4 regions of the Janthinobacterium sp. P210006 genome follow, and region 4 is predicted to be linked to each of the others. Evidence: predicted binding sites of a transcription regulator. Region 4 holds the regulator's gene; each other region holds the start of a gene.
What was found. The regulator sigma-54, encoded in region 4, starts transcription at its own class of promoters, with help from an activator protein. The targets are predictions, from matches to a motif close to TGGCANGNAANCTGCTTT.
Positions count from the first base shown of each region.

Region 1: a site for sigma-54 is predicted at 3,675-3,692, ahead of urtA (urea ABC transporter substrate-binding protein). Genes of this name have one in related genera too.
Region 2: a site for sigma-54 is predicted at 2,991-3,008, ahead of adh (aldehyde dehydrogenase). Genes of this name have one in related genera too.
Region 3: a site for sigma-54 is predicted at 3,282-3,299, ahead of glnA (type I glutamate--ammonia ligase). Genes of this name have one in related genera too.

Region 1 covers NZ_JAZARD010000001.1:1,814,878-1,820,833, reverse strand. Annotated here, with positions in the region: gene urtC (urea ABC transporter permease subunit UrtC) at 1-632, opposite strand, end outside; gene urtB (urea ABC transporter permease subunit UrtB) at 629-2,230, opposite strand; gene urtA (urea ABC transporter substrate-binding protein) at 2,369-3,622, opposite strand; gene VPH41_RS08165 (DUF4349 domain-containing protein) at 3,822-4,607, opposite strand; gene VPH41_RS08160 (transglutaminase-like domain-containing protein) at 4,624-5,223, opposite strand; gene VPH41_RS08155 (DUF2760 domain-containing protein) at 5,477-5,956, shown strand, end outside.
Region 2 covers NZ_JAZARD010000009.1:8,207-14,162, reverse strand. Annotated here, with positions in the region: gene VPH41_RS28295 (TonB-dependent receptor family protein) at 1-1,587, opposite strand, end outside; gene VPH41_RS28290 (beta-propeller fold lactonase family protein) at 1,792-2,748, shown strand; gene adh (aldehyde dehydrogenase) at 3,094-4,614, shown strand; gene VPH41_RS28280 (DUF779 domain-containing protein) at 4,670-5,059, shown strand; gene VPH41_RS28275 (PQQ-dependent methanol/ethanol family dehydrogenase) at 5,111-5,956, shown strand, end outside.
Region 3 covers NZ_JAZARD010000005.1:112,906-118,861, reverse strand. Annotated here, with positions in the region: gene glnL (nitrogen regulation protein NR(II)) at 8-1,096, opposite strand; gene VPH41_RS23880 (DUF4124 domain-containing protein) at 1,104-1,586, opposite strand; gene glnA (type I glutamate--ammonia ligase) at 1,769-3,184, opposite strand; gene VPH41_RS23870 (rhodanese-like domain-containing protein) at 3,570-4,031, shown strand; gene VPH41_RS23865 (TAXI family TRAP transporter solute-binding subunit) at 4,117-5,463, opposite strand; gene VPH41_RS23860 (glutathione S-transferase family protein) at 5,595-5,956, shown strand, end outside.
Region 4 covers NZ_JAZARD010000004.1:194,878-200,833, reverse strand. Annotated here, with positions in the region: gene lptC (LPS export ABC transporter periplasmic protein LptC) at 1-463, shown strand, start outside; gene lptA (lipopolysaccharide transport periplasmic protein LptA) at 489-1,082, shown strand; gene lptB (LPS export ABC transporter ATP-binding protein) at 1,082-1,837, shown strand; gene VPH41_RS20625 (RNA polymerase factor sigma-54) at 1,842-3,320, shown strand; gene hpf (ribosome hibernation-promoting factor, HPF/YfiA family) at 3,390-3,749, shown strand; gene VPH41_RS20615 (enoyl-CoA hydratase/isomerase family protein) at 3,903-4,988, shown strand; gene rapZ (RNase adapter RapZ) at 4,989-5,852, opposite strand.

The DNA of each region.
Region 1 (5,956 bases), on a different contig from region 4:
AGCACGGCCCGCGTGGCAGGCGCCGTGATGCTGTGACCAAGAATGGTCTTGAAATCCGTGAAACCGTTGTTGCCGCCAAAGCCGGTGTCGTTGCGGAAAAACAAGAGCATGAACGCATACGTCATCGCTTGCGTGATGATGGAAAAATACACTCCCTTGATGCGCGAGCGAAACGCAAAGTAACCAAACACGAAGGCCAGCACGCCCGGCACCAGCACGACGAGGGCCATGCAGTACCAAAAATGTTCCGTAAACGCCCAGTACCATGGGTAGGTTTTCCAGTCGAGAAAAACCATGAAGTCGGGCAAGCTGCTGTGGTACTGGCCCTGGTCGCCGATGGCGCGCATCAGATACATGCCGTGCGCATATGCGCCCAGCGCAAAGAATACGCCATGGCCCAGGGACAAGATGCCCGTGTAGCCCCAGACGAGGTCCAGCGCCAGCGCCGCCAGCGCGTAGCACATGAACTTGCCCACCAGCGCCACCGTGTAGGCGGACACGTGCAGCGCATGGCCTTCGGCAAACATCAGATTAAACATGGGCAACAGCGCCGCCAGCACCGTGCACCCAGCGATGGCCATCCACACGGGCCTGGTAAACAGGCCCTCCTTGCTTCGGAGTGAGTTAATCATTCGACGCTGCGTCCCTTCATGGCAAACAGGCCCTGGGGCCGGCGCTGGATAAAGATGATGATGAAGACCAAAATGGCGATCTTCGCCAGCACGGCGCCCGCCACCGGTTCGAGGAATTTGTTCACTTCGCCCAGGCCCAGCGCGGCGATCACGGTGCCGGCCAGCTGGCCCACGCCGCCCAGCACCACCACCATGAAGGAATCGACGATGTAGCTCTGGCCCAGGTCCGGCCCCACGTTGCCCAGCTGCGACAGCGCCACGCCGCCCAGGCCCGCGATGCCGGAACCGAGGCCGAAGGTCAGCATGTCGACCTTGCCCGTTGCCACGCCCACACAATCGGCCATACGGCGGTTTTGCGTGACGGCCCGCACGAACAGGCCCAGCCGCGTCTTGTTCAGGATCAGCCACACGGCCGCCACGACCACGATGGCAAAGGCGATGATGGCCAAGCGGTTGTACGGCAGCACGAGGCCGCCCAGCACGGTCACCCCGCCCGACATCCAGGCGGGATTGGCCACTTCCACGTTTTGCGCGCCGAAGATCGTGCGCACCAGCTGCATGAGGATCAGGCTGATGCCCCAGGTGGCCAGCAGGGTTTCCAGCGGCCGGCCATACAGCCAGCGGATGACCGTGCGTTCCAGCACCACGCCCACCAGGCCGGAGACGAAAAAAGCGGCCGGCAAGGCGGCCAGCAGGTAGGCGTCCTGCAGGCCGGGCAGATAGGTGCGGAAGAACAGCTGGCACAGATACGTCGTGTAGGCGCCTATCATCAGCAACTCGCCATGGGCCATGTTGATGATGCCCATCAAGCCAAACGTGATGGCCAGGCCCAGCGCGGCCAGCAGCAGCACGCTGCCCAGGGAAATGCCATAAAACACATTGCCGGCAAATTCCATGCGCTGCACACGTCCCTTGATCTGGCGCATGGTCTCGATGGCGGCCAGCTGCACGCCCTCGTCAGGCTCGCCGGCCTTGCCATCCGGTCCTGTATCGAGCATGGCTTGCAACGCGGGCAGCAGGCGCGCATCGCTGCTACCAGCCAACGCCTGCACGGCGGCCTTGCGCGTGGCCGCGTCGGGCGCATGCAGGTTGGCGCTGGCGATCAGCACCTGCAATATCTGCCTGATGTCGGCGTCGCTCTCCTGCGCCAGCGCGGCGCGGATCAGGGGCAGCTGGGCGGGATCGACTGCCTTTTGCAAAGCTTGCGCGGCGGCCAGGCGCTGGGCGCGCTCCGGCGCCAGCAGCTGCAAGCCCGACAGGGCGCCGGCCACGGCCGCGCGCAAGCGGTTGTTGACCATCACGCCATCGATGCCGTCAGGCAGCGGCACGCGCTTGCCGCTTGCCGGGTCATACGCCTGCTCGCCATCGACGATGTAGACCTTGCCATCGGGCGCCGCATACAAGGCGTCGTCCTGCAAGGCTTGCAGAACCTTGGCCGCCTCGGGCGTGGCCAGGGCGGCGATCTGCGCCACGGCGGCGATCCTGGTATCGGGGTCGTCGCCGGATAGCGGCTTGAGCAGGTCCGCAGGGATGGCGGCATGCGCCATGGACGACAGGCACAGGCAGGCGAGGACCAGCAGTTTGAAGAGGAGCTGCATTTGCGTTCCAAAGAATGACTGCACAGGGATCTATGCTTACCCCAAAGGCGAGGACTGGGGTCGGATGGGGACGCCTAGTCCCTCAGGGTCCGACCCCGGCATTTGCGGGTGGGTGAATAGCGCCTACATAGCTAGCGCCTACAGCTTCTGCTTGCCCTCATTGCCCTTGATATACGGGCTCCACGGCTGGGCGCGTATCGGTTCCTTGGTTTTCCACACGACATTGAATTGCCCGTCAGCCTTGATCTCGCCGATCATCACGGGCTTGTGCAAGTGGTGGTTGGTCGGGTCCATGGTCAGGGTAAAGCCCGATGGCGCCTTGACGCTCTGGCCCGCCATGGCGGCGATCACCTTGTCCGTGTCCGTCGACTTGGCTTTTTCCACGGCTTGCGCCCACATGTGGATGCCCACATAGGTCGCTTCCATGGGGTCGTTCGTCACCACGGAACCCGCGTTCGGCAACTTTTGCGCCACCGCGTACGCCTTCCACTGCTTGATGAACGCCGCATTCACGGGGTTCTTGACGGATTCAAAATAATTCCAGGCCGCCAAATGCCCCAGCAGGGGCTTGGTATCGATGCCGCGCAGCTCTTCCTCGCCCACGGAAAACGCCACCACGGGCACGTCCGTGGCCTTCAAGCCCGCGTTGCCCAGTTCCTTGTAGAACGGCACGTTCGAATCGCCATTGATGGTGGAAATGACGGCCGTCTTGCCGCCCGTGGAAAACTTCTTGATGTTGGCCACGATGGTTTGATAGTCGGCATGGCCGAACGGCGTGTAGACCTCGCTGATATCGCTATCCTTGACGCCCTTGCTTTTCAGGAAGGCGCGCAGGATCTTGTTGGTGGTGCGCGGATACACGTAATCCGTGCCCAGCAGCACGAAGCGCCTGGCGCCGCCGCCATCCTTGCTCATCAGGTATTCCACGGCGGGAATCGCCTGCTGGTTCGGTGCGGCGCCCGTATAAAACACGTTCTTTTCCAGTTCCTCGCCCTCGTATTGCACCGGGTAGAACAGCAGGCTGTTGAGCTCCTTGAACACAGGCAAGACGGATTTGCGGGACACGGACGTCCAGCAGCCAAACACGACGGCAACCTTGTCCTGCGCCACCAGCTGGCGCGCTTTTTCCGCAAACAACGGCCAGTTCGACGCGGGGTCGACGACGACGGCTTCCAGCTTCTTGCCCAGCACGCCCCCCTTGGCATTGATCTCGGCGATCGTCATCAGCGCCACATCCTTGAGCGACGTTTCGGAAATGGCCATGGTGCCCGACAGCGAGTGCAGGATGCCCACCTTGATCGTGTCGGCGGCCAGGGCTGCCTGCATATAGGTGGACGTGGCCAGGGCCAGTGCGCCGGCGGCGGCCGCTTTCAGGATGATGCGTCGTGACATGGGGACTCCTGTGATGGGTTCGTGGGGGTCGAGCTGGGCATACGATGTTGTTAAAGCAGAATGCATGCCAGCGCCAGCAGGTGTCCCCCATGGTGCACGGGGCCGGCGCCGCACGAAAAAAAACCTGGCTGCACAAGGACTGTGCAGCCAGGTTTCAAATTGCCGTAAAACGGTGCGTCGCCGCATCCATCCCTATCCATCAATCCTTGCGCGGCACGCCTTTCAAGCGGCGCCAGCCCTTGCGCCCCAGCGGGAACAGCAGCACGAAAGCAATCAGCCACGGCAGGATGTAGGCCATGGCCGTGATGGCGTTGGCCACGCCTTCCGACAGGTTGTCCGTGAAATTGCCCAGCGCACGCTTGACGGGCGTCCAGAACGATTGCTTGCCTTCGGCGCTGATGGCCACGTTCAGCAAGTCCGTATCGATGCGCTGCATCAACAAGGCATTGGCCGCCGTCGCCTGCTCCAGTTCCACTTGCACAGTGGCCAGCTCCTTGCTCACCTTGATCAAGGCATCGACATTCGCGCCCGAGCGTTTTTCCAGGTCTTGCAATTGCGCCTGGTACTGCTTGAGCATTTCCAGGCGTTTCTTGCTGTCGAGCACGGGACGACCCAGGTCTTCCACCTTGGTGCCCTGGCTGGTGATCTCGCCTTCGCTCCCGACCAGCGCCATCATCTTCTTGATGCCGGCCGGCTTGGCGCGCATGCTGATGCGCGCATGCACGTAGCGGCCGCTATCGATGCTGGAATCGAGCAGCAGGCATCCGTTTTCCGTATCGGCCTTGCAGGCGGCCACGACTTTTTCGTACAGGGGCCGTATCTGCGCCTCCCCTGCCATCACGTCGACGTTATGTTCGTAGGCCAGGTAATCTTGCCCTTTACCCTCTGTGGCCACGCGCGTATCGCTGGGCTGGACAGAGCGGTTTGCCTTCCCGCAACCGGCCAGCAGCAACAGTCCGAACAGACATATAGAGACTTTTTTCATGATTTCTTTCTTCTAGTTATAGATGCTGCGGCAGCAGTTCGATATCGGGCAGATGCGCGGCCACCTCCTGCACGGTCGCATGGCCCGTCAAGGACGCCACCACCTGCGGCAATGGTTCCGCCCAGATTTCCGGCAAATCGCGCTCCTCCGGCGCCAGCACGGGAAAAGCCAGCTGCTCGCGTGGCGGCACGAACGCCGCGTCGACGCCCGGCTTGTTGCCGCGCGCATCGATGCGGTACCAGCCGTAGTCTTGCAAATACACGGCGTTCAAGCCATGCAGGCAGAACGGCGGCCCCGCCTCGCCCACGGCCAGGCGCTGGTAGCACAGGCCGGCAGGAATGCCGTTGGCGCGCAGCAGCGCAGCCAGCAGATGGCTCTTCGCATAACAATAGCCTGTGCCATGCTGCAAGACGTCGGACGCGCGGCAGGTGACGGGATTGCGCTGGTAATCCCAGCTGTGGGCAATCTCGTCGCGCACGAAGGCAAAGCAGCGGGCGGCGATGGCGGCATCGCCCGACACGCCTGCCGCCAGTGCGGCCGCCCTGGCGCGCACGGCCGGATGGTCGCTGTCGATATGCAGGCTGCTGGCTAAATACGGGGAAAAGTCGGTAGACATGGCATAAAGGCAATGCGAAAAGATAATGCGCGATTTTAGTCGAAGCGGCGCGCAATTCACCGTTTCTTTGCGCAGGAACAAAGAAAATCCACGTGCCAGGCTGGCTGCGCCGGGGGCGGCGACTTTGGCGGCGGCCCGGTAGCTGGTATCATGCGGGCAAACGCAGCCGGCCATATGGGCGCGGCACATGCACTACCCTGCGAAGCGGCCCCCGCCGCCGACGCCTCCCTACAGATCAGAGAAACGAGTTCCTATGAGCACTTCATCGTCCCATCCATCGTTCTGGCGCCGAGTCCCGCTGGCTTTCGGCGCCTTCTTCAGCACCCTGTCGGACGCCGCCTATGCCGCCCGCGTGGAAAAGCTGTCCCTGCCCGAGGCCGCCCCGGTGGCGCCAGTAGCCCCTGCCCCGGCGCCAGCCCCCGTGCCGACGCCGGCCGCCGCCCCCGTCATATTGAAGGAAGCCACGCCGGACGCGGCCCTGCAGTTGCTGGCCCTGCTGCAGCGCGAAGCGCGCCTGATCGACTTCACCCAGGAAAACCTGGGCAGCCATGCCGATGCGGACATCGGCGCGGCCGCCCGCGTCGTGCATGAAGGCTGCGCCAAGGTCATGCGCGAGTATTTCACCATCGACGCCGTGCGCCAGGAAGCCGAAGGCAGCCGCATCGTGCTGCAGGAAGGCTTTGACTCGGCCAGCGTGCGCCTGACGGGCAACGTGGTCGGTTCCGCCCCATTC
Region 2 (5,956 bases), on a different contig from region 4:
CGCATTCACATGCGTGTTGTTATTGATCCTGGCCTTGACGCCCGCTTCCAGGTTGGTGCTGGTGGCTGGCTTCAAGTTGAAATTGAAGCCGCCGGCCGAACCCGAGTAAAACAGTTCGTTCAGGGTGGGCGCCTCGAAGCCGCGCGCGGCGCTGGCGTACACGTTGACGTTGGGCGTCAGTTTATACAGCAGACCCAGCACCGGCGTCGTATGGCTGAATTCCAGGCTGCCGCTGTCGTCGCCATTGCTGAGGAAGTGGTCGCTGACGGAGACTTTCATCTTGCTGTAGCGCAAACCGGCGCTGAGCAGCCATGGCCCGCTTTGCCATTCCGTCTGGATATACGGATCGAGGCTGGAGACGACATCCTGCTCGTCGCGGCGCAGCTTGCCTTTCACGCCAAACGTGTCGCCGATGAAATTTTCATAGCCGGTGCGGTCGTCGCTGGAGCGGCCGTAGTCGATGCCGATGGTCGTGCTCAGCTTGCCGCCGGCCAGCTGGTTCACGTGCAGCCAGTTGGTGTCGATGCCGTAGAACTGGCGCTGAAAATCGACCACGCCGCCCGAATGCTTGGCTGGCGCCTGGAAACCCTTGTTGAAGGCCTGATATTGAATCACGTCGCGGTTGCCGCCATACATCGTCACGTGCAGGCGGTCGTCGCCGAACGCTTGTTCGTAGGTGGCGCCGATCTGCTGATGGTCGATGCTCTTGCGCGTGTTGTAGCGGTCCGCCAGGGTACGTTTCGGGTTTTGCGTGTCGCTCGCATCGATTTCGCCGGCGCGCGGGTCGCGGGCAAACGTGGCCCAGGTGGCGCCCAGCGGATCTTGCGTATTTCCCTGATGCAGGCTGTTGGCGACGATGGTCAGCTTGCTGTCCGCATTCGGCTTGACGGTGATCTTGCCGAACGCCTGTTCGCGCGTGGCGGCGCTGTGGTCGCGGAAGCCATCCGTGCGGAAGCGGGAACCGTCGAGCACGTAGCCGATGCGGCCGGCCTGGCCTTGCGCCGAGAGATCGATCTTGCTGGTGCCGTAGCTGCCGCCCGTCACGTTCAGTTCGACGGAGGGAGGATTTTGTCCATCCTTGGAAAACAGCTGGATCACGCCGCCCGAGTGGTTGCCGTAGATGGCAGAAAACGGTCCGCGCAGCACTTCGATGCGCTCGGCCGTATCGAGGTTGAACGTGGCGGCCTGGCCCTGGCCATCGGGCATGCTGGCCGGAATGCCGTCGCTGATCAGCTTGACGCCGCGCACGCCGAAAGCCGAGCGGGCGCCGAAGCCCCGTGACGAGATCTGCAAGTCTTGCGCATAGTTCTGGCGGTTCTGCACGACCAGGCCCGGCACGGCGGCCAGCGCTTCCGACGCGTTGACGCGGATTTGCCCATCCTGGATGCGGGCGCTGTCGACCACGTCGATCGATGCCGGCACTTCCTGGCTGGGGTGGGCGATGCGGCTGCCGCTGACGACCACCGTATCCATCAGTTGTCCATTGGCGGGGTCTGCTGCTTCGGCGGCATAGACGTGGGGGGCCAGGGTGGCGCTGCCGGCAACAAACAGGCTGGCGATGGTGTTCAGGCGGAAACGATGCTGCATGCGGATTCTCCAATGTGAATAAAAGCCTGCTTGGTCGCGTGCGCGGCGCAGGTCTGCATAGTCTTATCAAGCAATATGCCTGCCATGTCTCCATTGGTGGGCGGAAATTATACGCTTGTCAGTGGCACGGCGTTTGCATGCAGCCATCGTCACTTGCGCCGCTCCCGCGCGCTTTTCCTGTGTTTTGCCATTGAAAAGGTGATTATGCCCAACTTCTTCTCGCGCTTGCGCCAGGTTTGCTGGCTGCTGCCTGCACTCGCCAGCACTGCCATCCAGGCCGCTCCGTTTGCCTATGTGCCCAACGAAAAATCGGGCACCTTGAGCGTGATCGACACGGCGACCGACCAGGTGGTGCGGCAGATTGCGGCTGGAAAACGTCCGCGCGGCATCGCCGCCGACCCTAGCGGACGGCAATTGTTTGTCACGGATGCGGCCAGCAGCGCTTTGCTGCTGATCGACAACGGAGCGGGCGCATCCCTGCGCACGGTGGCGTTGGGCAAGTCGCCCGAGGGCGTCAGCGCTTCCCGCGATGGTAAGTACGTGGCCGTGGCCGTCGAGGAAAACAATAGCGTGGCCTTGCTCGATGGCCAGACGGGCATCTTGCTCGCAGATATCAAGGTGCAAGGGCGCAACCCGGAACATGCCGTGTTCAGCCCCGATGGACATTGGCTGCTGGTCAGCGCGGAAGAGGCCGAGCAAGTCGATGTCATTGATGTAGCACAACGCCGCCAGGTGGCGTCCATCGCCGTGGGCTTGCGCCCGCGCGGCATCGGCTTCAGCCCCGATTCGGGCCGGGCCTACGTGGCGTGCGAACTGGTCAATGCCGTCTACGTGCTCGACATGGCCACGCGCAAGGCCATTGCCACTATTCCCGCAGGAAAGAATGCGAATGGCATCGCCGTCCATCCCGGCGGCAAGCAAGTGTATGTCTCGAACGGTATCGACGGCACGGTCATGGTGATCGACACGGCCAGCAACCAGGTGACGGCCACGATTCCCGTCGGCAAGCGTCCCTGGAATATGGCCATCACGCCCGATGGCGCCAAGTTGTACGTGGCCAATGGCCGCTCGAACAGCGTTTCAGTTATCGACACGGCCGGCGCACGCAAGGTGGCCGACATTGCCGTGGGTGAATTGCCATGGGGCGTGGTGATTCGCTAGCTCGCCTGGAACAGGTGTTCCAGTCTGGCACACCTGTTCCATTGTGCAGCGGCTGCGGGGCTCCGCAAGGCAAGGAGGGCGCTGGCCCGGATTGCAACAGGCTGCGCCAGCCTTGTTCAAAATGCAAACAGCGCCACGCCCACCGTCCAGGCCCCGCGCATGCGAGGAAAAGCGGCCCGGTATGGATGCCACGCCCTTGTAACGCGGGTAAAACCCGCTAAGTTTGTAGTGGGATGGCGAGCTGGCACGGCATTTGCGGAAGACTCCGTGTACTCACCCCATCTGTACCAGGACGTTTGATTTTAATTAAGTATTTCCATTCTAATTAACCCGATAGAGGACGACATGAATCTCGCAGACATCAGCAAGCTGGGCGTAGCCAATCCCTTCAAACAACGCTATGACAATTACATTGGCGGCAAATTCGTTGCACCAGTAAAAGGTGAATACTTTCCTAACATCACCCCGATCACGGGCTTGCCGTTTTGCGAAATCGCCCGTTCCACGACGGAAGACGTCGAGCTGGCGCTGGACGCCGCGCACGCCGCCAAGGAGGCATGGGGCAAGACGTCGCCGGCCGAGCGCGCCAATATCCTGAACCGCATCGCCGACCGCATCGAACAGAACCTGAGCCTGATCGCCACGGCGGAAACCATCGACAATGGCAAGCCGATCCGCGAAACGATGAATGCCGACATTCCGCTGGCCATCGACCATTTCCGTTACTTCGCCGGCTGCATCCGCGCGCAGGAAGGTTCCGTCGCGCAAATCGATGCGGAAACCTATGCCTATCACTACCATGAGCCGCTGGGCGTTGTGGGCCAGATCATCCCGTGGAATTTTCCCATCCTGATGGCCGTGTGGAAACTGGCGCCGGCCCTGGCGGCAGGCAATTGCGTGGTGCTCAAGCCTGCCGAGCAGACGCCGGCGTCCATCATGGTCTTGGTCGAGTTGATCGGCGACTTGCTGCCGCCGGGCGTGTTGAACATCATCAACGGTTTCGGCCTGGAAGCGGGCAAGCCGCTGGCCTCGAGCAAGCGCATTGCCAAGATCGCCTTTACGGGCGAAACGGGCACGGGCCGCTTGATCATGGGCTACGCGGCGCAAAACCTGATTCCCGTCACCCTGGAACTGGGCGGCAAGTCGCCCAACATCTTCTTTGAAGACGTGATGGATGCGGACGACGATTATTTCGACAAGTGCCTGGAAGGTTTTGCGATGTTTGCGCTGAATCAAGGTGAGGTATGCACCTGCCCATCGCGCGTGCTGATCCAGGAATCGATCTACGAGAAATTCATCGAACGTGCCTTGAAGCGCGTGGCCGCCATCAAGCAGGGCAACCCGCTCGACGCTTCCACCATGATCGGCGCGCAGGCCTCGCAGGAACAACTGGAAAAAATCCTGTCCTACCTCGATATCGGCCGCCAGGAAGGCGCCGAAGTGCTGGCCGGCGGCGAGCGCAACACGCAGGCGGGCGACCTGGAGGGCGGCTACTACGTGCGTCCGACCGTGTTCAAGGGCAACAACAAGATGCGCATCTTCCAGGAAGAGATCTTCGGGCCTGTCGTGTCCGTGACCACCTTCAAGGATGAGGCCGACGCGCTGGCGATTGCCAACGATACCTTGTACGGCCTTGGCGCCGGCCTGTGGACGCGCGACGGTTCGCGCGCCTTCCGCATGGGACGCGCCATCCAGGCGGGCCGCGTGTGGACCAATTGCTACCACCTGTATCCGGCCCACGCCGCGTTCGGCGGCTACAAGCAATCGGGTATTGGCCGCGAAAACCACAAGATGATGCTCGACCACTACCAGCAAACGAAGAACTTGCTGGTGAGCTATAGCCCGAAAGCGTTGGGCTTCTTCTAAACCGGCAACACGCGCCGCGCTTGCAGTCCGGGCGCGGCGCGCAGAAAGGGATGCCATGAGTGCAGCAATTGCCCGGGTGGTCGCCACCGATGCGGCGCTGGAAATGATGGACAAGTTGCGCGAGCGTCACGGCCCGCTGATGTTTTTCCAGTCGGGCGGCTGCTGCGACGGCAGTGCGCCCATGTGCTACGCACTGGGCGAGTTCGATGTCAGCGATACCGACATTTATCTCGGCAATTTGAATGGCACACCGTTCTACATGGGACTCGAGCAATTCGAGTACTGGGAGCATACCCAGTTGATTATCGATGTGGTCGATGGCAATGGCGGCATGTTTTCACTCGACAACGGCACGGGCAAGCGCTTCCTGACGCGCTCGCGCCTGTTCACCGATGAGGAGTGCGCCTTGCTGCATGCCCAGCCGCATGAGCACCGCAAGACTTGATACACACACATACTAATAAAACAGAGGGAGATGATTGTGCAGAAAAAAATCATGGGGATACTCGTCAGCCTGAGCCTGGTAGCGCCGGCATCGCTCGTTCACGCAGCGGATGCGGGCAATGTCACCACTGCCATGCTCGACAGCACGGCGAAGAATCCGGCCAGTGTCCTGTCGTTCGGCATGGGCACGCAGGGCCAGCGCTATTCGCCGTTGACGCAGATCAATGACAAGACCGTGGCCAAGCTGGTGCCGGCCTGGTCGTTCTCGTTTGGCGGCGAAAAACAGCGGGGCCAGGAATCGCAGCCGCTGATTCATAACGGCAAGATGTTCGTCACGGCATCGTATTCGCGCATCTTTGCCGTCGACTTGAAAACGGGCGCCAAGCTGTGGAAGTATGAGCATCGCTTGCCGGACGGCATCATGCCCTGCTGCGACGTGGTCAACCGCGGTGCCGCCCTGTACGGCAACCTGGTGATCTTCGGCACCCTGGACGCGTATCTCGTGGCGCTGGACCAGAATACGGGCAAGATCGTCTGGAAAGAGAAAGTTGACGATTACGCGGCCGGCTACTCGATGACGGCCGCGCCGCTCATTGCCGAAGGCTTGCTGCTGACAGGCGTGTCGGGCGGGGAATTCGGCATCGTGGGCCGGGTCGAAGCGCGCAACCCGATGACGGGCGACCTCGTGTGGAGCCGTCCGACGGTGGAAGGCCATATGGGCCACCGCTACGACAAGGATGGCAAGGCCATCGATAACGGCGTGTCCGGCACCGTCAACAAGACCTGGCCCGGCGACCTGTGGAAAACGGGCGGCGCCTCGACGTGGATGGGCGGCACCTACGATCCGCAAACCAGGCTCGCGTACTTCGGCACGGGCAACCCGGCGCCGTGGAACAGC
Region 3 (5,956 bases), on a different contig from region 4:
TCCTCGCTTATGGCAAGGGGAGAACGATCCTGAAATCGGTGTATCCAGGCCGGCTTTCGCACTCGATCACGCCCAGGTGCTGTTGCACGAAGGTTTGCGCCAAGGTCAGCCCCAAACCGCTGCCGCCTTCCCTGCCCGACACCAGCGGGTAGAAAATCCGGTCGCGGATCTGGGGTGCGATGCCCGGTCCATTGTCAATGATATGCAAGTCTAATGCCAGGTTGTAACGGACCTTGGCCAGGGTCACCTGGCGCGCCACGCGCGTCTTGAAAATCAGCTCCGCATCGCCCGCCTCGATGCGCTCAGCCAGCGCCTGTGCCGCGTTGTGCGCGATATTGAGCACGGTCTGTATCAATTGTTCCTTGTCACCGCGAAACTCGGGGATCGAGGCGTCGTAATCGCGCGAAATGGTCAGGCCGCTGGGAAACTCGGCCAGGATCAGGCTGCGCACCCTTTCGCACACTTCGTGGATATTCACGTCGCCCACGATGTGCGGGCGGCGGTGCGGCGCCAGCAGGCGGTCAACCAGGGTTTGCAGCCGGTCTGCTTCCTTGATGATCACTTGCGTGTATTCGCGCAGCTCGCTCAGGTGCAGGGCCGGCAATTCCAGCTCCAGCAGCTGGGCCGCGCCGCGGATGCCGCCCAGCGGGTTCTTGATTTCATGCGCCAGGTTGCGGATCAGCTCCTTGTTGACCTGGCTCTGGTCGAGGATGCGCTCCTCGCGGTCGAGCTTTAACTGCTGCACGTTCTCGCGCAGCTCGATCAGCACGCCGTCGCGCGGCGCATCGAGCGCGCTGATGATGCTGTGCACGCGCAGCGGCTCGCGCCCCAGGCGCTCCAGCGTCAGGTCCTGGCGCAAGTCGGAAAACTTGTGCTCGAGCGCCTGCGCGCAAATGCCGGCCAACTCCTCGGGATTGAGGAACAGGGCCGTCAGCTTTTGCCGCGACAGGGCCTTCAATGAGCTTTCCAGCAGGTTTTCCGCCGCCGCGTTGGCATAGCCGATGCGGCCGTCGCCATCGAGCAGGATCACGGCCGAGGCCAGTAAATCGAGGCCGGCCAGGTGGGCGGGACGGGTGGAATGGTGGTCTATGGTCATGGTCTCGTCATCGGATATTGGCAATCTCGCGTTTCAGGGCCTCGACGTTTTGCTGTGTCCGGCTAATGTTGTCCTTCAACTGCGCCACTCTTTCCTGGTATTTCGCATAGTTGCGCTCATTGCCCTGGCGCTCAGGCTGGCCGCCGTTAAATTCCAGGCGCTGCGCCGCCAGTTTCTGCTCTTCGCTGCGCAATTCGTCCTGCAGGATCTGGCGCCGGTCCAGGTCGCGCGCGCGCTGCTCGGCGCCATCGACCTTGGGAAACGCGCCGGCGGCAGGCGCTGCCGTGGCCACCGCCTGCGTGGCGGACCGTGCCGGCGCGCCTGCCAGCGGCGCCGTCTTGCGCGGCGGCTCCGTCATGGCGCCCGGTAAGTCGAGCAGCTGGCAATGCTTGCCAGCACTCCTGTCCGTGTACGTCTTGTGTCCCTGCGCATCGGCGCACACATACAGCTGCCCGTGCGCCTGTGCTGCCGCGCCCAGCAATCCTGCCATCAGCGCCATTCTGTAATGCTTGCTCAATCTTCACTCCTGTCGGCGCATGCCGCAACGTTCCTGGGCCGACTATACAACACCGCCCTGGCGCCGCATTGGGCCGCGGCATAAAAAAACGCGGGCGAGACCATCGCCTCACCCGCGTTTTTATTCACTACCGGCACATTGCCGGCGTGGCGCCATTACAGCGAGTAGTACATGTCGAACTCGGCTGGATGCGTGGTCATGCGCATGCGCTGCACGTCCTGCATTTTCAGTTCCAGGTAAGCGTCGATCATGGAATCGCTGAACACGCCGCCGCGGGTCAGGAACTCGCGGTCCTTGTCCAGGGCGTCCAGTGCTTCTTCCAGCGAAGCGCACACGGTAGGGATCAGTGCATCTTCTTCCGGCGGCAGATGGTACAGATCTTTCGAGGCAGCTTCGCCCGGATGGATCTTGTTGGCAACGCCGTCCAGGCCGGCCATCAGCAGTGCGGCGAAGCACAGGTACGGGTTTGCCAGCGGGTCCGGGAAGCGCGCTTCCACGCGGCGGCCTTTTGGATTGGCCACGTGCGGGATACGGATCGACGCGGAACGGTTTTTCGCCGAGTACGCCAGTTTCACTGGCGCTTCGTAGCCTGGTACCAGACGCTTGTACGAGTTGGTGCCCGGGTTGGTGATCGCGTTCAGTGCCTTGGCGTGCTTGATGATGCCGCCGATGTAGTACAGGGCGAAATCGGACAGGCCGGCATAGCCGTCGCCAGCGAACAGGTTTTTGCCATCTTTCCATACGGATTGATGCACGTGCATGCCCGAACCGTTGTCGCCAACGATAGGTTTCGGCATGAAGGTGGCGGTCTTGCCATAGCTGTGCGCCACGTTCCACACCACGTATTTCAGGTTTTGCGTCCAGTCGGCGCGCTCGACCAGGGTCGAGAACTTGGTGCCGATTTCATTCTGACCGGCGCCGGCCACTTCGTGATGATGTACCTCAACCGGGATGCCCAAGGATTCCAGGATCAGGCACATTTCCGAACGCATGTCCTGGAAGCTGTCCACTGGTGGCACGGGGAAGTAGCCGCCCTTGACGGTAGGACGGTGGCCGCTGTTGCCGCCTTCGATGTCCTTGCCCGTCGACCACGAACCTTCGTCCGAACCGATCTTGACGAAGCAGCCCGACATGTCGATCTTCCAGCGCACGCTGTCGAAGATGAAGAATTCCGGCTCAGGGCCGAAGTAGGCGGTGTCGCCCATGCCCGACGATTTCAGGTAGGCTTCGGCGCGTTTCGCGATCGAGCGCGGGTCGCGGTCGTAGCCCTTGCCGTCCGACGGTTCAATCACGTCGCACTGCATGAACAGGGTCGTTTCTTCCATGAACGGGTCGATATTGGCCGTGTTTGGATCCGGCAGCAAGATCATGTCGGAGGCTTCAATGCCTTTCCAGCCAGCGATCGAAGAACCGTCAAAGGCGTGGCCCGACTCGAATTTGTCCATATCGAAGTGCGACACGGGAACCGTCACGTGCTGCTCTTTACCACGGGTATCGGCAAAGCGGAAATCAACGAATTTGACTTCGTTTTCTTCTACCATCTTCAAGACTTCTGCGGCTGTCATTGCCATGCGTATCTCCTAAATGAATGTGGGGTGAGCCGACCTAAGTGCGTCTGGGCTGATGAAGCGAAGCAAACATTGCGTGCCACCAAAACTCATAAGGATCATAGCAGATTCCATGCCAGCTCCCGGAGCGCCCTGGGGCAGGCAGCAAAATGACTGCCATCCCAGTGAAAGTTTTCCTGCCCGCGATTTCCACGCAGCGTTTGCGTCCAATCAAGAATGCACTAAGCAAGTGCAAAAAACGAATAACGCACCATTATCGTGCATTTTGTGCGAATTCCTGAAAAATGCCTCCTTGTGGTGCGTGCGCCGTGCACCATGGATTCCCGTTTGCGGGGCGCGGACGGCGCACTATAATCGTACACACCTGCCCACTTTCACCGAGGACGCCATGATTACCGCCGCCGACATCCTGACCATCGCCCGCAGCCGGGCCAATGAAGGTACGCCGTATGCCGGCGCCGTGACGCCGCAGGAAGCATATGCGCTGCTGCAAGGCGATGCCGCCGTCAAGCTCATCGACGTGCGCACGAATGCCGAGCGCGACTGGGTCGGCCGGGTCGACATCGCCGATACCCAGCATGGCGCGGTGCAGTGGGCCACCTACCCGGGCGGCGTGCCGAATCCCGACTTCCTCGCGCAACTGGCGGCCCAGGCGGGCAAGGACGAGGTGCTGCTGTTCCTGTGCCGCTCCGGCGTGCGCTCGCGCCATGCGGCCAAGCTGGCAACCGAGCACGGCTATATCAACTGCTTCGACATCCTCGAAGGCTTCGAGGGCGACAAGGATGCCGACGGCCACCGCAAGCAGATCGGCGGCTGGTGCAAGGCGGGCTTGCCGTGGCTGGGCGCCTGACTATCTGAACAGTGTTTGATCTGGCGGGCCGCCGCGCTGGTGGGCCGCAAGCTGTCGATCACCCTCGTTTAAGCGGGTTAAGCGCTCAGGCCGGCTCGCCTGCTTCGGGATGTTCGCCCATCAGGGTCAATATGCGCTTGCGCACGAAATTGATGTGGCTGCGCAAGCCGTACAGGCCATCCGCAAACGACAGCGGTATCGAGATCTGGTTGACCATTTCCTCGATCTGGTCCAGCCGTTTTAATTGCTCGGCATACACGTGCGCACGCTGGTCCTGCGGCACGTCTTCCAGCGCCTGCTCCACCGTGCGCAACTGGCCGTACCAGCGGTACACGCGCGAGCGGATGCGCCACACGTACAGGGGAGGTACCACGCGCGACAGGGGCAGGATCAGGGCGCCCAGGGCCACCACCAGCACCCACATGCGATCGAAGAAATTGGCCAGCCAGAAACTCATATAGCGCTGCAGCACGGGCGCGCCATCCTTGTAGAATTTCAGCGCTTCGGGCGCCACGGGAATTTCCGTGTAGCGCGCGGACGGGAACTGCCCCTGCTGCTGGAACCAGCCCGTGCCCCCGTGGATGCGGGCCGCCGCCTGCACGAACAGGTCGACCAGGGCCGGATGCAAGTCTTCGCGCGCCACCAGGGTGGCCGTCGGCGCGATCAGGTGATAGTCCTGCGGGGGGATGTTCTGCCCCAGGTCGACGATGCCACGTGGCAAGACCACATGCGTGAGGAAGGGCAGGCGCCGCGTGTACGCCTCCGCCTGCGAAAAATCAAACAGCTTGATGCCCGGCGTTTGCAGCAGCATCTGGATCAGCGGCGCTTCCGGCGCCGAGCTGAACACGAGGCCGTCGATGCGCCCTTCCAGCAGCTCCACCGTGGCGGGCGTGTTCTGCAAGTCGCTGACGGTCAGCTCCTTCGCTTCCACGCCATTCACGGACAGCAACTGCCGGAACAGGCTGGGCACGCCCGTGCCTTCCGGCCCCAGGTTGATCTTCATGCCCTTCAATTGCGTCAGTTCCGTCACCGCCTTGTCTTCGCGCATGAACAGCCAGACGGGTTCCGTAAATAGACTTCCCAACGAAATGAGGCCATGGCGCTCGGCATCCGCGTGTTCCGTCGAACCGCTTTGCACGAAGGCGATATCGGTCTTGCCGCTGTTTAAGCGCTGCAGGTTTTCCTGCGAGCCCAGCGATGGCTGCAAGGTCACCTTGATGCCGTGCTTGGCCAGGGTGGCCGCATATTTCTTGCCGAACTCTTCGTACGCGCTATTGTCCTGCCCCGTCGACAAGCTCACCTGGCGCGGCGGCGCCGGGTCGACCAGCCAGTACGCCAGCGCGCAAAATGCGCCCACCAGCAGCAAGGTGGGGCCGGCGGTGGCGAGGAAATCGCGCACGGAAAAGCGGCTGAACGCGAGGATTTTGGACATGTGATGGCGCATAGGTTTCATGGGTGGCTACGATGCCAAGAAAAGCGCAACTATGCAAGGCACTTTCACAGGCGCGGCGTGGTCAAATCCGCTACAGTGGCGGATCAACCACCTGCCCCCCGGAGCCCTGCATGCTGAAAATTCTTGGAAAAGCCGCCTCGATCAATGTCCGCAAAGTCCTGTGGACGTGCGAGGAACTGAATCTGCCCTACGAACGCGAAGACTGGGGCAGCGGCTTTCGCAGTACGGACGACCCGGCCTTCCTGGCCCTGAACCCGAACGCCATGGTGCCCGTGCTGCTCGATGGCGACCTGGTATTGTGGGAATCGAACACGATATGCCGCTACCTGTGCGCCCAGGCGGGCCGCGACGACTTGCTGCCAAGCGCGCCCCGCGCCCGCGCGGAAGTGGAAAAATGGATGGACTGGCAAATGGGCGATTTGAACAACAGCTGGCGCTACGCCTTCATGTCGCTGGTACGCCACAGCCCCGC
Region 4 (5,956 bases):
CTATTTCATCACCAATTTCAGCCTGGTGCGCATGGACTTGACGGGCAAGCCCAGCTATATCGTGTCGGGCACCAAGCTCACGCACTATCCGCTGGACGATTCGTCCGATATCGACCAGCCCTTCGTGCGCAAGCTCACGCCAGGCATGCCGCCGATGAACATGAATGCGGAACTGGCGCATATCGACCAGGACAATACCCGGCTGCAACTGCACCGCAAGGTCGTGATCGACCGCGTGGCCAGTCCGAAGGCGCAGAATTTGACGGTCAGGACGGAAGCGCTGACGGTGTTTCCGGATGAAGAAAGAATGGAAACGGACGTGCCTGTCGATATCCTGACGGGCGCTTCGCGCATCAATGGCGTGGGCATGCAAGCCAATAACGCCACCGGCGTGGTGCAGGTGCACAATGCCTTGCGCATGGTCCTCCCGCCGAAACCGCGCCCGGCCGCGGCGGCAAAATGACAGAATGAAACAAGGAAACCATACTATGAAAAACATCTTGCTGTTGACTCTATTCTCGACCGTCTGCTCGCTGGGCGTGATGGGCGCGGCGCATGCCGAGAAGGCCGATTCCGAGAAGGAAGCCGTGATCACGGCACGCAGCGGCCTGGTCGACGACGTCAAGCAGACGCGCACCCTGACGGGCGACGTGGTGCTGGTCAAGGGCACCCTGACCATGAAGGCGGGCCGGGCCCTGATCACGGAAGACCCGCAAGGCTACCAGTTCATCACCTTCTGGGCCGATCCCGGCAAGCTGGCCACCTTCCGCCAGAAGCGCGATGGCGCGGGCGACCTGTGGGTGGAAGGCGAAGCGGAGCGCGTGGAATACAACAACAAGACGGAAGTGGTGAAACTGTTTTCCAAGGCCAAGCTGACGCGCCTGGAAGGCACGAAGCCGACGGACGTGGCCAACGGCGCCTTCATCTCGTATGACAGCCGCAAGGAAGTGTTTACGATGGAAAATTCCGACAGCGGCACCAGCACCCCGGATGGCGGCAGCGTGCGCATGGTGATCCAGCCGAAGACCAAGGCACCGGCGGCGGAGAAAGCGCCGGCCACGCCTGCGCCAGGAAAGAAATAATGGACAATACACGTTGCGGCAGTACCCTGATCGTTCGCGGGCTGCAAAAAACCTACGGCAAGCGCCAGGTCGTGCATGACGTCTCGCTGCAAGTCGAATGCGGCGAAGTGGTGGGGCTGCTGGGCCCGAACGGCGCCGGCAAGACCACCTCGTTCTACATGATCGTCGGCCTGGTGCCGTCCGATGGCGGCAGCATCGATATCAGCGGCGTGGATATTTCCAGCCTGCCGATCCATCGGCGCGCCCAGATGGGCCTGTCGTATCTGCCGCAGGAAGCCTCCGTCTTCCGCAAGCTGACGGTGGAAGACAATATCCGCGCCGTGCTGGAAATCCAGACCGTCGAAGGCCGTCCGCTGACGAAGGCCGAGATCGAGGTGCGCCTGGATAAACTGCTGGCCGATTTGCAGATTGAAAAGTTGCGCGAAAACCAGGCGCTGTCGCTGTCGGGCGGCGAGCGCCGCCGCGTGGAAATTGCCCGCGCGCTGGCCACCGATCCCCGTTTCGTGCTGCTGGACGAACCGTTCGCCGGCGTCGATCCGATCGCCGTGATCGAGATCCAGCGCATCGTGCGCTTCTTGAAGGAGCGCAATATCGGCGTGCTGATCACCGATCATAATGTGCGCGAGACGCTGGGTATTTGCGACCGTGCCTACATCATCAACCAGGGCTCGGTGCTGGCGTCGGGACGCCCCGACGACATCATCGCGAACGAGTCGGTACGCCGGGTCTATCTGGGCGAACACTTCCGTATGTGAGCCAATGAAACAATCATTGCAGCTGCGCACTTCGCAGCATTTGGCACTGACGCCGCAGTTGCAGCAATCGATACGCCTGTTGCAATTGTCTACCCTGGAATTACACCAGGAATTGGAGCAATTGCTGACGGACAATCCTTTGCTCGAGCGTCTCGATGATCCGCTCGACCGTTCGCTGCGCCTGCTGTCCGACGGCGCCTTGAGTTCCACGGCCGCGCCGGCCGAAGCGCCGCCCCAGCCGCCAGGCCAGGAAGCGCCTGCGGCACCGGCCGAAGGGGAAACCTTTGACGGCGAGGCGGGCGAGGGCCCGGTTGCCGCGGACGGCGGCGACAGCGACTGGAGCGAAGCGAGCCGGGGCAAGACGCCCGACGACGAAGATTCCCGCCCGCAACTCGAAGCCCATCACTGCACCCTGCGCGAGCACCTGATGGAGCAGATGCGCGTGACGGTGCTCGAATTGCGCGACCGCGCGCTGGTCGAGCTGATCATCGACGCGCTCGACGACAATGGCTACCTGGAAGAGTCGCTCGACGACATCCTGGCGCGCCTGCCGCACGAGCTGGAAATCGACGCCGACGAGCTGCGCACGGCCTTGTCGCTGCTGCAAAGTTTCGATCCGCCCGGTGTGGGCGCGCGCAATGCGTCTGAATGCCTGGCGCTGCAGATCAAGCGCTTGCCCCATATCGCCATGGTGACGCGGCGCATGGCCCTCGTCATCGTGGAAAAGCACCTGGCCTGGTTTGCCCAGCGCGATTTCAACAAGCTGAAAAAAGCCCTCGATTGCGACGATGAAGACTTGCGCGAAGCGCAGACGGTGATTCGCCAGTGCAATCCGCATCCGGGCGCCGTGTTTGCCTCCGACGTGTCCGATTACGTGGTGCCCGACGTCGTCGTCAAGCGCGCGCGCAATGGCTGGCAAGTCACCTTGAACAACGACGTCATGCCGCGCCTGCGCGTCAACGCCATGTACGCCAACTTGCTCAAGCAGGGCAAGGGCGAAGGCGCCATGGGCGCACAGTTGCAGGAAGCCAAGTGGCTGATCAAGAATATGCGCCAGCGCTTCGACACGATACTGCGCGTGGCACAGGCGATAGTAGAAAGACAAAAGAACTTTTTCTCGCATGGGGCCGTTGCCATGCGCCCCCTTGTGCTCCGTGAAATAGCTGATACACTGGGTTTACACGAGAGTACTATCTCGCGGGTAACAACTCAAAAGTACATGCTGACCCCGCACGGCATGTTCGAGTTGAAATATTTCTTTGGTAGCCACGTCGCCACCGAAGCGGGGGGCGAAGCGTCATCGACGGCGATACGGGCATTGATCGTGCAACTGACAGGAGCAGAAGACCCTAAAAATCCTTTATCCGACAGTAAGATTGCGGACATGCTGGGGGAACAAGGCATGGTGATTGCGCGACGTACTGTTGCCAAATACCGGGAAGCATTAAAAATTCCGCCAGTGAGCCTGCGTAAGTGTTTGTAAGTTTTTTTCGGTTCCTCTGCGGGCCGGATACGATGGACCGCACGAACCCGATCATCTTTAGGAGTGTGTATGAATCTCACCATCAGCGGACATCATCTCGAAGTGACACCAGCCATCCGTGAATACGTACAAACGAAGCTGGAGCGTGTGAAACGTCATTTCGATCAAGTCATCGATATCGCCGTGATTCTGACCGTGGATAACCTCAAAGAGAAAGAAAAACGTCAAAAGGCTGAAGTCAATCTGCGTCTGAGCGGCAAGACCGTCTATGTGGAAAGCCTGGCGCAAGACCTGTATGCCGCAATCGATGCCCTGATCGACAAGCTCGACAGGCAAGTGATGAAATACAAAACCAAAGTGCAAGGGCACGGTAAAGAGGCGATCAAGCATCTGCCAGACAGCTCGGAAGAAGAATTCGCCGCCGCCTGAGCGGGCCGCGACTTTCAACCGGCTGTGATCAACTAAGGGCGCACATTGCGCCCTTTTTTGCGCCTGTCGCCCTTGCCAGGGGGCGCCATGGGAACGCAATGTTCCATCCGAAGGCGCTAGAATGTTCCCATACTTACTTCTTTCCATTCTGCCATGAGCGACTTCGTCCAGACCTCCATCCGCAACCGCACGGGCCACATCGTGCTCGACCGCCCGAAAGCCCTGAATTCCTTGTCGCTGGACATGGTGCGCGCCCTGAGCGCCGTTTTGCTGGCCTGGCGCGACGATCCGCAGGTAGACGCCGTGGTGATCCGTTCCAGCAGTGAAAAAGCCCTGTGCGCCGGTGGCGACATCCGTTTCTTTTACGATGCGGGCCGGGCCACGCCGCAAGGTGGCAGCGCGCAGCTGGAAGATTTCTTCACGGAAGAATATGCGCTCAACCATCTCATTCATTTCTATCCGAAACCGTATATCGCCGTGATGGATGGCGTGGTGATGGGCGGCGGCATGGGCGTGGCGCAAGCCGGGCCCGGCAACCGCCTGCGCATCGTCACGGGCCGTACGCGCATGGCCATGCCGGAAGTCAATATCGGCTTGTTCCCGGACGTGGGCGGCAGTTATTTCCTGTCCCGCCTGGCCGGCCAGCTGGGCTTGTATCTGGGCTTGACGGGCTTGACCATCAACGCGGCCGACGCCCTGTACACGGGCCTGGCCGATGTGTACCTGCCCGAGGCGCAGATGGGGGCGCTGCTGGCCCTGTTCGAATCGACGCCCGGTGAAGGCTTGCCGGTCGCCATCAAGGCTCTGGCCGCGCCATTCCAGTCCCAGGCGGGCGTTTCTGCGCTGGCCACGGCGCGCGCGGCGCTGGACCGCCATTTCAGCGCCCCTTCCGTGGCAGCCATCATGGCGTCGCTGGCACAGGACGACAGCGCGTTTGCCGGCAAGGCCCTGGCGGCCATGCGCCTGCGCTCTCCCTTGATGATGTCGGTGACCCTGGAATTGCTGCAGCGGGGCGCCCACCTGGGCGTGGCCGACTGCCTGCGCCTCGAGCGCACGGTGGTGCGCCACAATTTCGAACATGGGGAAGTCATCGAGGGCGTGCGCGCGCTCGTGGTCGACAAGGACAATGCGCCGCGCTGGCAGCCCGCCAGCCTGGACGACGTCGATGCGGCCATGGTGGCGCGCTTCTTCGCTCCCGTCTGGCCGGCCGCGGCGCATCCGCTGCGCCACCTCGACTAACTAGCTGCGCTCGCGGTGGCGCAGGACGACCCGTTCGTTGGGGCCGAAGTATTGCGCCAGCCGTTCGGCCATGTACACGGAACGGTGCTGGCCGCCCGTGCAGCCGAGGGCCACCGTCAGGTAGCTGCGGTTGTCGGACTTAAATGATGGCAACCATTTCTCGATGAAGGCGCGGATATCGGCCAGCAGTTCCAGCGCGCTGGGCTGCGCGTCGAGGAAGGCGATCACGGGCGCGTCGCGGCCGTCGAGAGGCCGCAGCGCCAGGTCGTAATAGGGATTCGGCAAGGCCCGCACGTCGAAGACGAAATCGGCATCCAGCGGCACGCCCAGCTTGAAGGCGAACGATTCGAAGAACAGGGTCAGCGGCGCGCGTTCGGAAGCGACGATATCCTTGATCCAGGCGCGCAGCTTGTTGGCGCTCAGTTCCGAGGTGTCGATCACATGGCCCAACTGTTCGATGGCCGACAGGCGTTCCCGTTCTTCCGAGATGCATTCGATCAGGGTGCGGCGGCTGGCTGGATTCTGGTTCGGACGCAATTCGTGCGACAGCGGATGGCTGCGCCGCGTTTCCGAGAAGCGCGCCACCAGCGAATGCGTGGTGGCCGTCAAGAACATGACCTTCACGTCGTGCCCCTGGTCGCGCAGCAGGGCCACATTGTGCGGCAGGCTGGTCAGCGACTCGGCGCTGCGCGCGTCGACGGCGACGGCCAGTTGCGGTGTGCCTTCGTCGAGCAGGGTTTGCACCAGGCTGGGCAGCAAAGCCGGCGGCAGGTTGTCGACGCAGTAGTAACCGGTATCTTCCAGCACATTGAGCGCAACGGATTTACCGGAACCGGATATTCCGGTGATAAGGACGATATGCATATGCCGATCATACAATAAAGATCGGCACTGTGCTCCCGAGGCAATTATCTTTACAAACTATTGCAATTCGGCTTGTGGTGTTGGTTAAACAAAAGAGCGAGGAC